4 regions of the Vibrio hippocampi genome follow, and region 1 is predicted to be linked to each of the others. Evidence: predicted binding sites of a transcription regulator. Region 1 holds the regulator's gene; each other region holds the start of a gene.
The links. The regulator PurR, encoded in region 1, represses purine synthesis genes. The targets are predictions, from matches to a motif close to TNANGNAAACGTTTNCNTNA.
Positions count from the first base shown of each region.

Region 2: the regulator PurR is predicted to act here: its motif matches at 2,706-2,725, upstream of L9Q39_RS08985 (inosine/guanosine kinase).
Region 3: the regulator PurR is predicted to act here: its motif matches at 2,042-2,061, upstream of glpX (class II fructose-bisphosphatase).
Region 4: the regulator PurR is predicted to act here: its motif matches at 2,383-2,402, upstream of L9Q39_RS16345 (formate--tetrahydrofolate ligase).

Region 1 covers NZ_CAKLCM010000002.1:670,750-674,853, forward strand. Annotated here, with positions in the region: gene L9Q39_RS05520 (TfoX/Sxy family DNA transformation protein) at 1-510, opposite strand, end outside; cyclic di-GMP riboswitch class I at 630-713, opposite strand; gene purR (HTH-type transcriptional repressor PurR) at 882-1,889, opposite strand; gene torD (molecular chaperone TorD) at 2,118-2,762, opposite strand; gene torR (two-component system response regulator TorR) at 3,039-3,746, shown strand; gene elyC (envelope biogenesis factor ElyC) at 3,848-4,104, opposite strand, start outside.
Region 2 covers NZ_CAKLCM010000002.1:1,481,837-1,485,940, reverse strand. Annotated here, with positions in the region: gene purB (adenylosuccinate lyase) at 1-600, opposite strand, end outside; gene hflD (high frequency lysogenization protein HflD) at 755-1,372, opposite strand; gene mnmA (tRNA 2-thiouridine(34) synthase MnmA) at 1,387-2,496, opposite strand; gene L9Q39_RS08985 (inosine/guanosine kinase) at 2,798-4,102, shown strand.
Region 3 covers NZ_CAKLCM010000001.1:264,916-269,019, reverse strand. Annotated here, with positions in the region: gene L9Q39_RS01310 (murein hydrolase activator EnvC family protein) at 1-708, shown strand, start outside; gene L9Q39_RS01305 (TetR/AcrR family transcriptional regulator) at 729-1,373, opposite strand; gene zapB (cell division protein ZapB) at 1,564-1,806, opposite strand; gene glpX (class II fructose-bisphosphatase) at 2,124-3,131, shown strand; gene L9Q39_RS01290 (helix-turn-helix transcriptional regulator) at 3,300-3,926, shown strand.
Region 4 covers NZ_CAKLCM010000003.1:716,993-721,096, forward strand. Annotated here, with positions in the region: gene L9Q39_RS16340 (OmpA family protein) at 1-542, shown strand, start outside; gene L9Q39_RS16345 (formate--tetrahydrofolate ligase) at 611-2,353, opposite strand; gene L9Q39_RS16350 (CreA family protein) at 2,735-3,205, opposite strand; gene L9Q39_RS16355 (hypothetical protein) at 3,358-3,852, shown strand; gene L9Q39_RS16360 (HAD-IA family hydrolase) at 3,975-4,104, shown strand, end outside.

The DNA of each region.
Region 1 (4,104 bases):
CGCCCATAGCAATTCGATACTCACGTTGCCTTTATGTGTGCGTTGGATAGCTTTAAAAGCTTCTACGGAGCCTTGTTGTTGCAATTCAGACACCGAATCAATGCCCGCTTTCTTTAGCATGCGTTCGGTTGTGAGTCGCAAGTTCGGAAGATCTTTAAGTCGAATCGAGGTTGGTTTTTGTTGGGCAATCTTGGCCTGCTTAGCCACCTGTAATGCTTCTTTTGCGTACTCAATGATCTTTTCTGGGGTTTGCCAATAAGCGTCAGGTAGCGCGAAATAGTTGGTGACCACAGGAAACCCACGTTTTTGGTAAACGTAAGGATGGTATGCCAGTTGCTGAAATTTGGTTGCCGTTGATTTGTCTGCACGAATATGAATGCGATCATTGACGACGAGTGCAAACATCGTGTCGTCAATAAATATTCCGAAGCCACCGAACATTGAGCGTGATTTGACCACGCCGATTTCGGAAAACAGCTTCATCGAATTTGTTAAGATAGGTTTATCCATGTTTCTTATTTCTCGGTTTCTATAACTACGCCACCTAGATCAGGTCCGAGAGATTAGCAAAACAGAGGTTATTAATTGTTAGCAAAGTTTGAGAATTTGCTGTTAATTCCTCTGCTGCCATCGGTAACCCCGCTACCTACCTGATTGGGTTTAGGCCGGAGGCTTTGCGTCCCACCTTTTCAAGTGGTTTGCCCTGTGCGTGACAAGCTAAAGAATAAAGGAAAAGCGATTCGATAACGGAGGCTTGACCTGTGAAGTGTGATGTTGGTTCAAAAAATAGAGTGGTTAGAAAGCAATGAATCGACTAGTTCTGTCATGAGAGTAAAAGCCCGCGTCGGGCTTTTATTACAAACATTGCTAGCTGATGAAAGTTATCTGTTGAGATCCAATACGGAATCACGCTCAATGATTTCTGGATGCATCTCGAAAATACGCTTGTCATGACCTTTATCTTTGATACGCTCAAGCAAAATTTCAAAGGCGTTTTTACCCACGCGTCGCTTCGGTTGGTGAACCGTCGTTAGCGGTGGAGAGAAGTATTCCGCAAGTTCAATGTTATCGTAGCCAATCACAGAGATATCTTCAGGGACTTTGACACCAAGTTGCTGAAGGCGACTCATTAAGCCAAGTGCCATTGTGTCATTAAAACAGAACACAGCCGTTGGACGATCTTCCATCGCCGCGATTCGGTTTGCTGCAATGACTGCGGTATCACACTCGAAATTACCCTCAAGGATTCGGTCAGCTTTCATTTCGATGCCCGCTTCGGTCATGGCTCGCTTATAACCATCAATACGCTCTTGGCAGACGGCTTTTTCCAGATGACCACTTAAACAAGCGATATCGGTATGACCTTTACCAATCAGGAATTTAGTGGCTAGATAGCCACCTTCTTCTGAGTTATCAATGATTTTATCCGCTTGTGAGCTTTCTGGGCCCCAGTCCATGATAACTTTTGGTATATCGGCATGGCGATCAAGCATTTCTAACAACTCTTCCGTGAGGTCGGAGCACATCACCAAAATACCATCGACACGTTTTTCCGCCAGCATGCGAATATAATCGCGCTGCTTCTCATATACACCACCTGTGTTACACAGAATTAGGGTATAGCCTTGGCGATAACAGTAACTTTCTACACCGTCGATCACTTCCGAAAAGAATAGGTTGGTTGATTGGGTCACCAACATGCCTATGGTTTTGGTCGTGTTACACTTTAAACTGCGAGCCACGGCACTTGGTGCGTAGTTAAGCTCGTCAACCGCGGCCATGACTTTTTCTTGTGTCGTTTCTGCCACGAAGCGAGTTTTGTTAATGACGTGAGAAACGGTGGTCGTTGAAACGCCAGCGAGACGAGCTACATCTTTTATCGTTGCCATCGCGATATCCTAATATCTCACCTTCTGCTTCAAAACGGACACGAAGAGAAAGTGGTAAATAAGCAAGGTTTCATGCCTATTTAAAGTTAACCAGAGCGACTATAAATCGCTGAAACGGCGAATTGTATGTCGAGCATCCATTGCAAGCAATGTAAATCTGTATAAATTTATATCAGTGGCGAGATGTGCCACTGAATTTCCAATAGAATCGGCAAGTTACGCTGACTCCTAAGGACGCAGATAAGTCAGGTCTAATTGGCAAAATGCGACTAATAGAGCACTACAGGCTGAATAAAATCCAAACTCATCGTGTTTTTCACACGCTTGACTGAATTGTTCGATCCAAGTGAGTAGGTGCTGCTCAATAAAGTCAGCTTGCTCTGAGAACGCTTCGTTAAGATGTTTTTCAGCCTCAAGTTCGTTGCTGCGAATAATGAGGTTGCCAAGATAATCTAATTCAATGGCGAGGTGATCCGCGGGTTCATTGAGATCTTTCGTGACGGCAATATTGTGCTTGGTTAATAATTGCTGCATTTGTAAAGCGGGTTCGCCATTAAGAAGACCGGATTTATCAAGATAAATTGAAGCGTATGGCAGTGCGCCATGTTTATCACTTTTCAAGAAAAGCTCGCAGAAGTCGGCGGATAGTTCGAGTTGAGCATCGTGGCGAACCTGCAGACGGTTCAGTGCGTCCACCAATTTGTCGATAGGTTGTTTTAGCGCTTCGTTTTCACCTAACCCAGACAAGAAAGCGCGGATCTCTGGCGATTGATATTGCTCTAGTTCACTTTCTGTTAACTCTTTGGTGAATAAACTTGATAACCACCAGTAGATTTCTGCGCGTTGTTCATTAAAGGCTTTTACTTCTTGCACTTTGGTACTCTCCAGCAAATATTCTATGGGTATATACCCAAGTTATTCATAGTGTAGACAAAAAATATGAATAACAGTCACTCACAATGTGAAAAAAAACCAAACAATATAAAGTAATATGAATAAATTAAAACTAAACTTTGAAGCATAAGGAATGGGGTGCGTATTGGCGTGGTGCTGAATCAAGGTTTTCTTAAATAAATAGACTCACTGCTAGTATCTTGAAGCGTAACGCTTAAAATGGCAGTGGGGTCAAGATTAGAAGAAGTAGAAACAATGAAATATCATGTTTTGGTCGTCGAAGATGATGTCGTGACAAGAAGCAAACTCGTGGGTTACTTTGAACACGAAGGCTATCTCGTCAGTGAAGCTGAAAACGGTGAGCAGATGAGACAAGTGCTGTCTGAATCGAGTGTCGATCTGGTGATGCTAGATATCAATCTGCCGGGCGAGGATGGTTTAACCCTTACCCGTGAATTAAGAAGCCAATCAGACATCGGTATTGTGCTGGTGACTGGGCGCACCGACAGCATCGATCGTATCGTTGGTCTCGAAATGGGCGCTGACGACTATGTGACGAAACCGTTTGAATATCGTGAGTTACTGGTCAGAGTGAAGAATTTACTTTGGCGTATTGCTCTGGCGCGAAAAACGCCGGTGGACAAAGGTAGTGATAAGCAAGAAAGTAAACTGCATTTTGGTGATTGGATATTTGATAAACAGCGCCGCTCACTGACGAATGGTGGGGAACCAGTAAAACTCACCAAGGCAGAATATGAATTGCTTGTGGCGTTATCTTCTTATCCTAATCAGGTGCTCAGCCGAGAGCGCATACTTAATATGATCAGTCATCGAGTAGATGCACCCAATGACCGTACTATTGACGTATTGATCCGCCGCATGCGCGCTAAAATGGAGCTAGACCCGAAAAACCCGCAGATATTTATTACCGTACACGGTGAAGGGTATATGTTCGCCGACTAAAAAATACAGGCATTGCCAATGGCAATGCCTGTATTTTGATGCCGTCAATTTTTAAGTTAAGGCAGAATAGAATCTAAAAAAACAGAGTGTCAGTCGCACAATTAAGGTTGGCTTGAATCGCTGTTTAGCTCAATTTCTACTTCCTCAATCTCGTTTGTCTCGGTTTCGTTCACTTCGAGCGTTTCTAATTCATCTTCGCTTCCTACTTCCACTGCATTTAGCTCGGGTTCTTCAGGTTCGGCGAACTCAAGGTTACTGACATCGACAGCCCAGTCTTGCAGTTCACGCCAGTGTGACCCCAGAGTTTCGTGCCAATATAGTTCGGTTTGAGCAAGATATTGAGAGTCAGGCAAATAGC
Region 2 (4,104 bases), 810 kb from region 1:
CGCTTCGATTTGCTTATATTGACGCTCCATGCGGTAAGCCACGTTCGCCATCTCTTTACCCATTGTGGTTGGAGACGCGGGTTGACCGTGCGTGCGTGAAAGCAGGGGAATATCGCGATACTCTTCAGCCAGTTTGCTGATGGCATCAATGATGTTGCGGATCTCAGGAAGAATAACCGTCTCACGCGCTTCTTTAAGCATAAGAGCATGAGAGGTGTTGTTAATATCTTCAGAAGTACAAGCGAAGTGAATAAATTCATTCACAGCGTGTAGTTCAGGGAACTCTGCCACTTTTTCTTTTAGAAAATACTCAACCGCTTTAACATCATGGTTTGTCGTGCGCTCAATCTCTTTGATTCGTGCCGCATCTTCTTCGTTGAAGTTGGCTGCAAGGTTATCTAAGAATTGATTCGCTTCGGCGCTAAATGCAGGGACTTCTTTGATTGCATCAGTGGCTGCAAGTTTTTGTAGCCAACGAATTTCAACGATAGAGCGGTACTTTAGCAGACCGAATTCACTGAAAATGCTGCGAAGTGCGATTGTCTTACTACCGTAACGGCCGTCTACTGGTGAAACAGCAGTCAATGCTGACAGTTCCATGTTGTTCTCCTGGATTGAGTTTCTAAATTTTGTGAGCTTTATACCAATAACTGTGGCAATTGTCACGAATATTACGCAAACGTTTGCGCTCGATGGTTATTTGGCTAAAGGTTGTCCGAAAAAAAACAGCTCGCAATCGATGCGAGCTGAGGAATTACATTCTTGCTAACAGGATTTTCGCCTGATCGATCATCTTCTTGCGACCGAATATCAAGTGTCGGCGTCCACCGCCCACTTGACGCCATAGAACCGCACTACGAATACCAGAGAGCAAAAGCGCGCGCACTTTTTGCTGAACCCCAGTTTGTTGTAAAACTGCCGGAGTCCCAGTCACTTGGATTCTTGGACCGATTGGGCTAATGACATCGAGATAGATGCTGGCAAGGTTGCTGACCATCTGTTCATCTAACAGCTCATAATGATCAAGTTGACGAGAGACGGTTTGTAAACGGTCACCAAGTTGCGACATGGCGTCGTTGCGGCTGTTGAGTTTACGCTCTAGTGCCAACAGGCTAATCATATAACGAGTAATCTCACTACCTTTCGGCGTGCTGTCGATACCATTAACCAGACACTCAAGACCGATCTTAAGGTCAGCTTCACGACCGAAGACACCCAGAGTGTTTGCTGGGTTTAGGTTAGAAATTGCCTTTAATTGGGTTTCAAACGCGTCTGAATCACAATAACCGTCTCTCGCGACTTGTTGAACAAGAGCCACTGCTTGGCATATTCCAGCAAAAGCGATAGTACGGTCATAAAGTGTGTTAGCCACGTAATTCTCCTCTATTAAATTCTTTGTTCGATGATGCCGCCGCCTAGGCAGACGTCGTCAAGATAGAACACCGCAGATTGTCCCGGTGTTACTGCCACTTGTGGTTCATCAAAGATCACCTTGATGTTGTTATCATCTATGGGAATGATAGTACAAGGAATATCTTGTTGACGGTAACGAGTTTTAACCGAACATTGCAGCGGTTCAGTGATTACGCCACGATCTACCCAGTGAAGTTGCGACGCAACGAGTCCGTTAGATTTTAGCAACGGATGGTCTGCCCCTTGCACGGCGATAAGCACATTGCGTTTTAGGTCTTTTTCCGCCACATACCAAGGGTCTTCATTACCACCGCCGCCTTTTTGGCCGCCAATGTGTAGACCCTTACGTTGACCAAGTGTGTGATACATCAAGCCTTGGTGTTCGCCAATCTCTTTACCTTCAGGGGTTTCGATTTTACCCGGTTGTGCGGGTAAATAGCGAGATAAGAAATCAGTAAATTTGCGTTCACCGATAAAACAGATACCGGTCGAATCTTTTTTCTTGGCGGTGATCAAATCTTGCTCTTCGGCAATACGGCGAACTTCTGGTTTTTCTAAATCGCCGACCGGGAATAGGCTTCGCGCTACTTGATCGTGGCTCAATGTATATAAGAAGTAGCTTTGGTCTTTATTACCGTCTAGACCACGTAACATCTGTGGTTTTTCACCATTTTCTGGGAATGAGCGACGGACATAATGACCCATAGCGATATAGTCTGCCTCGAGAACTTCGTCAGCAAACTCTAAAAACGCCTTAAATTTGATCTCTTTATTACAAAGAATATCGGGGTTTGGTGTGCGACCCGCTTTATATTCAGCAAGAAAATACTCAAACACATTATCCCAGTATTCCGCAGCGAAATTGATGGTATGTAGGTGGATACCTAGCTTATCACAAACTGCTTGAGCGTCAGCGAGGTCTTCTGCGGCCGTGCAGTATTCTTCGTTATCATCTTCTTCCCAGTTCTTCATGAACAGGCCTTCAACTTGGTAGCCTTGCTGCTTCAAAAGATAAGCTGAAACAGAAGAGTCTACGCCGCCGGACATACCGACAATGACTTTCTTTTGGCTGTTATCAGACATAGTTAAATATTCACCTAAATCAATTGGACGCCGATTCTAACAGAAAGCGAATCAGCAATACAGTTGCGCGATACAAATCACGTTTTGTCACGATTTCTTGCTCGATTCGAGCCAAAGGATAAGTGCAAATCCCGTGCTCGAACTCAGTGCTCAGCATACGAAAATGGGTCTTTAACAGCGAAAAAACAAGGTCATTTAAAATAATTATTATGCGTAAACGTTTGCGGCTGTTGCTCAATTTGCTCCCATCATCTATACAGAGTTAGAATCACCCGCAAATTTTTATAGTGAAAGAAAATCAATGAAATTTCCTGGCCAAAGAAAATCAAAGCACTATTTCCCTGTACATGCTCGTGACCCTCTGGTGACACCGGCAACCAATAATAAAAAAATGGCGAAAACTCATATCATCGGCATTGACCAAACTCTAGTCGATATCGAAGCAAAGGTTGATAGTGAGTTCATTGAGAGATTCGGTTTAAGCAAAGGTCACTCATTAGTTATTGATGACGCGACTGCTGAGACGCTTTATAACGAGCTAAAACAAAAAGAATTGATCTCCAATGAGTTTGCGGGTGGAACAGTCGGTAATACGTTACACAATTTCTCGGTGTTAGCGGATGATAAATCGGTATTACTGGGAGTAATGAGTCAGGATATTAAAATCGGTGGTTATGGATATCGTTATCTCTGTAACACTTCGAGCCGCATGGATCTCAATTACTTGCAAGCCGTCGATGGCGCGATAGGTCGTTGTTTTACATTAATAACGGAAGATGGTGAGCGTACTTTTGCTATTAGCGAAGGGCAAATGAACCAACTTCGACCAGAGAGCATTCCGGAAAAAGTATTTAAAAATGCGTCGGCGTTAGTATTAACTTCTTATTTAGTCCGCTGTAAACCGGGTGACCCAATGCCTGAAGCGACGATGCAGGCAATTGAATATGCAAAAAAACACAATGTTCCTGTGGTATTAACATTAGGCACTCGTTTTGTTATTCAAGAAGATCCCGAGTATTGGCAACAGTTTTTAAAGCAGCACGTGACTGTTGTAGCGATGAATGAAGATGAAGCCGAAGCATTAACGGGCGATAGTGATCCATTATCCGCCGCTGACAAAGTATTGCAGTGGGTGGATTTAGTGCTGTGTACCGCAGGTCCCGTTGGACTATTTATGGCAGGTTACACAGAAGATAGTGCTAAACGAGAAACGTCGTTGCCATTACTTCCGGGTAATATTGCCGAGTTCAACCGTTTTGAATTTAGTCGCCCGGCATTAAGAGCAGAGTGTGAAGAACCACTAAAGGTTTATTCACATATTGCGCCTTATATGGGTGGACCGGAAAAAATTAAAAATACCAATGGTGCAGGGGATGCAGCATTGTCGGCACTGTTGCATGATATGGCGGCGAACAAATACCACAGAGGTAATGTGCCTAATTCAAGCAAACATCAACATTCGTTCATTACTTACTCATCATTTTCTCAAGTCTGCAAATATGCCAACCGAGCGAGTTATGAAGTTTTGGTTCAGCATTCCCCTCGTTTATCTCGCGGATTACCAGAGAGAGAAGACAGCCTTGAAGAGGCTTATTGGGAAAGATAAAA
Region 3 (4,104 bases), on a different contig from region 1:
ATGAGCCAGTATTATCAACACTTGGCAAAAGCGAGAACAGAAACCCTAAAACAGCTTTCAGAAACGGAAAAACAATTACTGGAAAGCCAGCAAGCACGACAAGCAGAAAAAAACCAGATCGCAAACTTGCTTGAGCAGCAAAAGAAAGATCAAACAACCCTTGCCAGCAGTCGCTCCAACCGAAAAAGTACGGTTAAAAAAATCACGTCTAACATATCGAATGACAAAAGCTACTTGGCTGAATTGCAGCGCAATGAGACACGCTTAAAAGCCGAGATAGCAAAAGCGGCCAAGCGTAACCAAGTGCCGATGAATGGATTGGCAAAACAAAAAGGCAAACTGCCATGGCCGGTGAAAGGACAAGTATTACACCGTTTTGGCACCAAACAGACAGGTCATGTGGACTGGAAAGGTATGGTCATCAAGGCAGACTATGGTGACACCATAAAATCTGTCTACTCCGGTACCGTCGTATTCGCGGACTACTTGCGAGGCTACGGCTTAGTGGTGTTACTCGATCACGGTAAAGGCGATATGACCTTGTATGGTTTCAATCAAACCCTATTGAAGAAAGAAGGCGATAAAGTGATCGCGGGAGAGACCATTGCCTTAGCGGGCGACACTGGGGGACAATCCACGGCTTCACTCTATTTTGAGATCCGCCGCAACAGCCGAGTGCAAAACCCGGTTAACTGGCTAAAACGCTAGTACCCAAAGGCAACAACTTGCTAGATGGTTGAGCTTTTCATCATTTTGACACCATCTTCCAACAGTGCCAGTTGCTCGGAACCTTTTTCGGTGGCAAGCGGTTTTACCGCATTAATCATCTGAAGCATACCCTGCTGTACCACTTCTTCTGTAATGCGTGTTTTTGGAGACATTGCAGAGCGGTAACTCAGCCAACTCACGGCCATCAAGTGCAATGTCACAACCAAGCTTTTAAGCTCTTTCTCTTTGAGCGCGAGCAAATTCATATCCACAAACGCTTTAAGGATGTTAATCAAGTTGCCTTGAAGGCGATCTTGTACATTGATGTAATCGGTATGAAGCTCAGGATCACGTTGTAAGATTTCGGGCAAGTTGGCGTAGAAAAATCGATATTTCCACATCAAAGTAAAAATGGAATCAAGGTAATGCTTAAGGAGTCCAAGACTCTCTTGCTGCCCTTGAACTGGCGAAAAGCGCTCAATCAACTCTTTCGAATAAAGGGAGAAAATTTCTCGTACTATCTCCTGCTTATTGCGGAAGTGATAGTAAAGATTGCCAGGGCTGATTTCGAGTTGGCTTGAAATATGATTGGTCGTAACATTACGCTCACCATCTGAGTTAAACATTTCAAGCGCCGTGTGGACAATTCGATCACGCGTTTTCATTATATATTCCCTTTCCCCCTAAATCACAAAACAGTATACGCAAGTCATTTAAAGATTCTAGGTACTTCTCTAGCAGGAGTAACACCGCCTCTATCTGCAGTCACAAAAAAAGCACTCAATTGAGTGCTTAATCAACATTTGTTTGCAACAGACTCATTATTAACCATTTTATCTGTTAACAAATACCGTGTTATTCCACTTCATCCATTTTGCCAAGCAGGTTACGAATACGCTCTTGCCATTGTGAATGCTCTTGTTGCATCTGCGCATTTTTCGCTTCTAGCTCTTCACGGCTGTTTTTTAGTTGCTCGGCTTGGTTTGCAAGCTCCGTTTTTTGCTCTTTAAGCTCTTCAACTTCCATTTGCAATAGAGCGATTGTGTCAACCGCAGTTTGAATTTTTGCTTCTAGCTGTTCTAATACTTCAAAAGACATCTCGGCCTACCTTATTCAATTTATATGGAAGCGCTATGTTCCACTTAACATTGCCCCTATTCTACTCAGCCTAGCTCAGATAGACACGCGCTATATTGAATTTCGATCCTATTTGCGCAAAAAAACAACATATAGTTCGATGAAAAAATCCAAAGTCTCGCCATTTAACTCTTTTCATATTCACATCGCAATTATTTACCGCAAACTTGATTTGGTCATGTACTCCGTCCGCTAAAAACGCAAACGTTTCCATTGAGATGTGCTAGAATCCCGCGTTGTAAATTCTTTCGTCTATTTTCTGTTTTTTTGGAGTCTATATGAAGCGCGATTTAGCAATGGCTTTTTCACGAGTTACCGAAGGTGCAGCTCTTGCTGGGTACAAATGGTTGGGTCGAGGTGACAAAAACGCAGCGGACGGTGCTGCTGTTGAGGTGATGCGTAGCCTGCTTAATAAGACCGAAATCAGTGGTGAGATTGTTATTGGCGAAGGAGAAATCGATGATGCTCCTATGCTGTTTATCGGTGAACATGTCGGCGTCGGTGGCGATGCGGTTGATATTGCTGTTGACCCTATTGAAGGCACTCGCATGACCGCGATGGGTCAATCAAACGCGCTCGCTGTATTGGCGGCTGGCGAAAAAGGCAGTTTCCTAAAAGCGCCTGATATGTACATGGAAAAGTTGGTGGTTGGTCCTGGTGCTAAAGGGGTCATAGACCTTGCACTTCCTCTTGCCGACAACCTAAAAAACATCGCTAAAGCCCTGAATAAACCTCTCGACACTCTCGTGGTAACAACGCTGGCTAAACCGCGCCACGACCAAGTTATTCAAGAGATGCAAGCTATGGGTGTCCGTGTATTTGCTGTGCCCGATGGTGACGTCGCTGCTTCAGTATTAACTTGTATGCCTGACAGTGAAGTTGATGTGATGTACTGCATTGGCGGTGCGCCTGAAGGGGTGGTTTCTGCCGCAGTCATTCGAGCGCTAGACGGTGATATGCATGGTCGTCTACTACCAAGACATGAAGTCAAAGGCGACAACGAAGAAAACCGCAAAGCGGGCGAGCAAGAACTGGCTCGCTGCAAAGAGATGGGCGTTGAAGCAAATGTCATTCTTCGTATGGAAGATATGGCTCGCAGTGACAATATTATTTTCTCAGCGACCGGTATCACTAAAGGTGATCTTCTAGAAGGGATTAGCCGTTCAGGAAACATTGCAACCACCGAGACGCTACTTATCCGTGGTCGTTGCCGCACTATCCGTCGCATTAAATCAACGCACTACCTAGAAAGAAAAGATCCAGAAATCAGAGATATTATTCTGTAATCTGCCTGCGCTAAATAGCCTGAAAACGTCGAATATTTTCGGCGTTTTTTGTTTTTCAATTGGCGGACTTGCTACGGATATTGAGAGATAAGTAAATAATTTGCTTTATAAAACCATTGCGCCATAATAGCCTGTGCAATCGGTTTACTTACTTTATTATCCATTACCATGAAAGCTACTGAACAGATTATCAACATCATAAAACGTGAAGGTGCGGTGACGGCTAAATCCATCGCAGAGCGACTCGCCATTACTACTATGGGGGCAAGGCAGCACTTGCAGATCCTCGAAGAAGAGCAGTTGCTGCAATTTGAAGATGTGAAAGTTAAAGTAGGTAGACCCAATAGACACTGGTCATTGACCGATCAAGGTCATGCCTATTTTGCCGATAAGCACAGCGATCTTACGGTACAGTTTATTGATGCGATTGAAGATATTTTTGGTGAAGATGGCTTAAAAAAGGTCGCCAATAAAAGAGAGCAACAAACTCTTGAGCATTACCAACCGCATCTAACTTCACTGACCGATTTAAAAAACAAAGTGATGAAACTGGCTCAACTAAGAGAGTCTGACGGTTACATGGCTGAGTTTGTTGAATTGGAAAATGGGTTTGCCTTAATTGAGAATCACTGCCCTATCTGCAAAGCAGCCACGCGTTGTGAATTACTGTGTCAATCTGAACTTAACGTGTTTCAATCTTTGCTAGGGGACGAGGTCAGCGTGACGCGCAGTGAGCACATCGTTCAAGGTGCTAGACGCTGTCTGTATCACTTTTCATACAAGGCTGACGCCTAAAAAACAAGCTAGAGTTAACCAAATTCGACAGGCAATCATAACGTTAGCCTCTTAACTCTTTTCCAGCAACCTTGTGGCAATCTCATTTCTGTTACAGATTATAATCTGCATTCACTTTATCTTTGCGATAAACGCTCCTACGCTCAAATCATGGCTTGGTCTTTTCATGGAGCGAAAA
Region 4 (4,104 bases), on a different contig from region 1:
CAGATACGTTAGATATTGCACCTAAGTCGGAGCATGATGTCAGGCATCCAGATTGGGCTTACGGACCAATAGAAACCATGACGACGCTCAAGGGCAATAACGGTCAATCTCGTCCCCATGTTTGGGGTTCATTAGAAGACTATCTGGTACAAAACGGCTTAGATTATGAAATGGTACCGGGGGATTATATGATGATTCGCCTCAAGCGTAAGATCCATTTCAATACTGGCTCTACCGCCGTTTCAAGTGACTCTTTCTTCTGGCTTGAACGCCTAGCTAACTTTTTGTCCGAGCAACACGGTATCGATGTGGTGATTGGTGGTCATACGGATAACACGGGAACAGTCAGTTTCAACGATAATTTGTCAGACCAACGCGCTCAACAGGTGAAACAAGCGCTGATTAATCAGCAGGTTCCAAGACAGCTAATTTATACCCGAGGCTATGGCGAACATGTACCTGCTTGCTCTAACGGCGACACATACGGTCAGGCGTGCAATCGTCGAGTGGAGTTAACTCTATTGGTTGCGAATAATAAATAGCGATATAAAAACAAAAAGCGATGCATTAACAGCATCGCTTTGGGTTATTGGTCTATTAATTTATCGAATCAGCTTAAACCAACAATATTGCCGTCTTGGTCGAGATCAAGCGACATAAACGCCGGTTTATCAGGGAGACCAGGCATGGTCATCACATTGCCACAAAGTGCGTAAACAAAACCCGCTCCCGCACATAATCGAAGCTCACGAATCACAACATCAAAGCCAGTTGGCGCACCTTTAATGCTGCCGTCTGTGGTGATTGATAACGGAGTTTTCGCTAAACAGACAGCAAGGTGGTTGAAGCCTTGTTTTTCGTAGATCGCCAATTGTTGCTGCGCTTGATAGGAGAGAGTGACACGTCCCGCGCCGTAGCCCGCTTCACAGACTGTGGTTAATTTCTCTAGGATAGACTGCTCTTGGCGATAAAGCGGTCGAAAATCCGCTGGGCTTTCACAAGCACTGATGACTTGCTGAGCGAGATCTTCTGTCCCAGTCCCACCTTTAGCAAAGCCTTCACTGATTGCAACGCGACAGCCAAGCTTTTCAACCCACGCCATTAATGTCCCAAGCTCTTGTTCACTGTCTTGAGGAAAACGGTTGATTGCGACAACAGCAGGGACACCGTATTTAGCCACATTATTGATGTGCCATTTCAGATTTTCAAAACCGGCTTTAAGTGCGATCTGATCTTCACCATAGAGCGAGTCGGGGATCGGCGTACCGGGTTTGAGATCATATAAACCTGAGTTCGCCTTTAAGCCACGTAGCGTGGCGACGATAACAGCACAATCTGGTTTTTTATCGGTACTGGCTGCTTTGATATTACAGGCTTTTTCGAAGCCCATATCAGATCCAAAGCCGCCTTCAGTCACTGTGTACTGAGCGAGTTTGGTAGCAATACGATCGGCAATAACCGACGAATTACCATGAGCGATATTGGCAAATGGACCGGTATGAACCAAGGTAGGCACACCTTCAAGTGTCTGCATCAACGTTGGTTCAATCGTGTCCTTCATGCTCACCGCCATCGCGCCTGCGACCTGAAGATCTTCTGTGGTGATCGGTGTACCATCGAGCGAGTAAGCTAACACGATTTTACCGATACGGCGTCGTAAGTCGGCAAGGTCCTCAGAGAGAGCAAGAATAGCCATAAGCTCAGAGGCGGCAGAAATATCAAACCCATCTTCACGCTCGTAACCATTAATAGTTTTATTCGCTTCGTTACGTCCTACCGTCACCATGCGCAATGCGCGATCATTGTGGTCGACAACACGTTTCCAAACTACGTTACGCACATCGATCCGCAATGCTTTTAGACCCGTGCGAGCCTCAAAGTCATCATAACCTTGACGCTGTTCGTGGTATATGCGGGCATCTAAAGCTGCCGAAGCAAGATTATGCGCCGCCGTAACCGCATGAATATCTCCGGTCAGGTGCAGGTTTAACTCTTCCATGGGTGCGACTTGTGAAAATCCACCGCCCGCAGCTCCGCCTTTGACACCAAAGATCGGTCCCATGGAAGGCTGACGAATACAAGCAAAAACCGACTTTTGTAATTTTTTTAAGCCTTGAGAGAGACCAATAGTCGTCACGGTTTTACCTTCACCAAGCGGGGTAGGCGTAATGGCAGTCACCACGACGAGCTTGCCACTAATATTATCTTTTACACGGTGTAACGCTTTAAGCGAAACCTTAGCTTTATATTGTCCCTGCGGGTGAAACTCTTGTGCTAGAAGACCAGATTGGGTCGCGATGTCCGTTATTGAAGCGAGTTTAGTAGTACGACAAATGTCAATATCAGATAGCATTAACAGCCCTTAATAATCATTAAAACTGGTGACGTAAACGTTTGCGCGAGATAATACCCGTTCAAAATGCTTTGTAAAGCCATAAATCTGACAGATTGTGTTAATTTTGTGCAATTGGATAGTTAAGTGATTCAAAGCATGAGTAATCAACAGAGAGTCATAGTGGAGAGAGAATAGCTGAGTTATTTATAAATGTCTCAAAAAGGTGTTCGTTGCCAAGGTAAAACGTTGTTGATGCCAAGGAGAGAGTCCACCAAACCAGGGCAATGAGCAATGAGCAGCGGGTTGCGATGGAGCCGATAGCAGAGGCATTAATTGATAGTGTTGCCACTGACAGGTTGAAGACAAAACCGCCACTCGATTGAGTGGCGGTTACTAGTATTACTCAACTGTAACGGGCGCCTCGCTATAGGCTTTTGTTCCCCAAAGCGGTACGGTTGATAAACTATGCTTGAAACTACCATCGGTCTCTTTGGTGGTGTAAGACAGATAAAGCAGGGTTTGGTTATCGGCATCATAGATTCGACGAACTTTCATCGTCTTGAAGAAAATACTTTTGGATTTTTTAAAGACCACTTCACCAGACTTACTCCTGTCGATTTTAGCAATCATTTCAGGCGTAATTTCACCCGTTTGACGGCATGATATGGAGCTGTCACTTGGATCCGATAAGCTTAAGTCCGCTTCAATAGAAGCAACATGGCAGGTGACACCAGTGACTACATCGTCTTTTAAGTTCTCGATTTTGATATCTTTCAACGTAAAGAGACCGAGAGAAACGTCACCGACCTCGTTGTCAGAGCAACCCACTAGCAGAGCGGTGATAAATAAAGCGGATAGTCTCTTTTTCATATTTAAGTCCTTGTTGTAGCGCTAATAACAGTTTGTTTTATGGTGAATTGCAGCCTGATATAGTATCTTAGTTCCGCTTCATGGTATCAGCATCATGGAAAATAGCGCGCTATACCTTGCATTAAGGTAACAAAAAACAATACAGGATTACTATGAAAGATATCGCAGCAAGTCTTTATAACGCCAAAAACCATTGGTTGGTCGATCAGGTTGAAGTTGATTTCCCAACAAAAGAAAGTTTAGCAGGACGTGAGCTGTATCTCTCTTCTTTATCAAGTCGCCATATCGAAGAATTTTCTCCAGCGACCACTGATAACGACACCAACATCGAATGGCATTTAGCGGATTTCCACCGTTTAACCATTATGTTTTCTATTTTGCAATCTAAGCTCTGGGCAAGCGAAAAAGATCAGGCACTGATTGTCGAATTCCTCACTCAAATTATCTTTGAACCCGATTATCAGATTTACGTTGGTTTTGAGCAGGGCGAAGCTGTGAGTGCAGCGCTTGTGTCTCAAAATGACTCAATGCTGCTGTTGTCGGATATCGTCGCACCACTCGGTAAGACGTTGGAGCAATCGGTCGCTTCATTGTTGGCAGACAAACCTGAACTTAATCGCGGTCAGATATGGTTTGAAAAACGGTGATCTAGGCGTAAATTCTTCACATTAAATGCGCCGTATACCACAATCTGAAACTCTTGGCTTACTGCCTGCTGACATTTTGTTTTAACCTTTGTTTATCCGATAAAGAATAATAAAGAGCAATTATGTCAGCGGTAAAATGTGTAGTTTTTGATTGTGATGGCACTTTGGTAGACAGTGAACCACTTTGTTGTCAGGCACTTGTCAACGCTTTTAAACAAGTCGGTGTTGATCTCGATCTCCAACAAGTTTGTG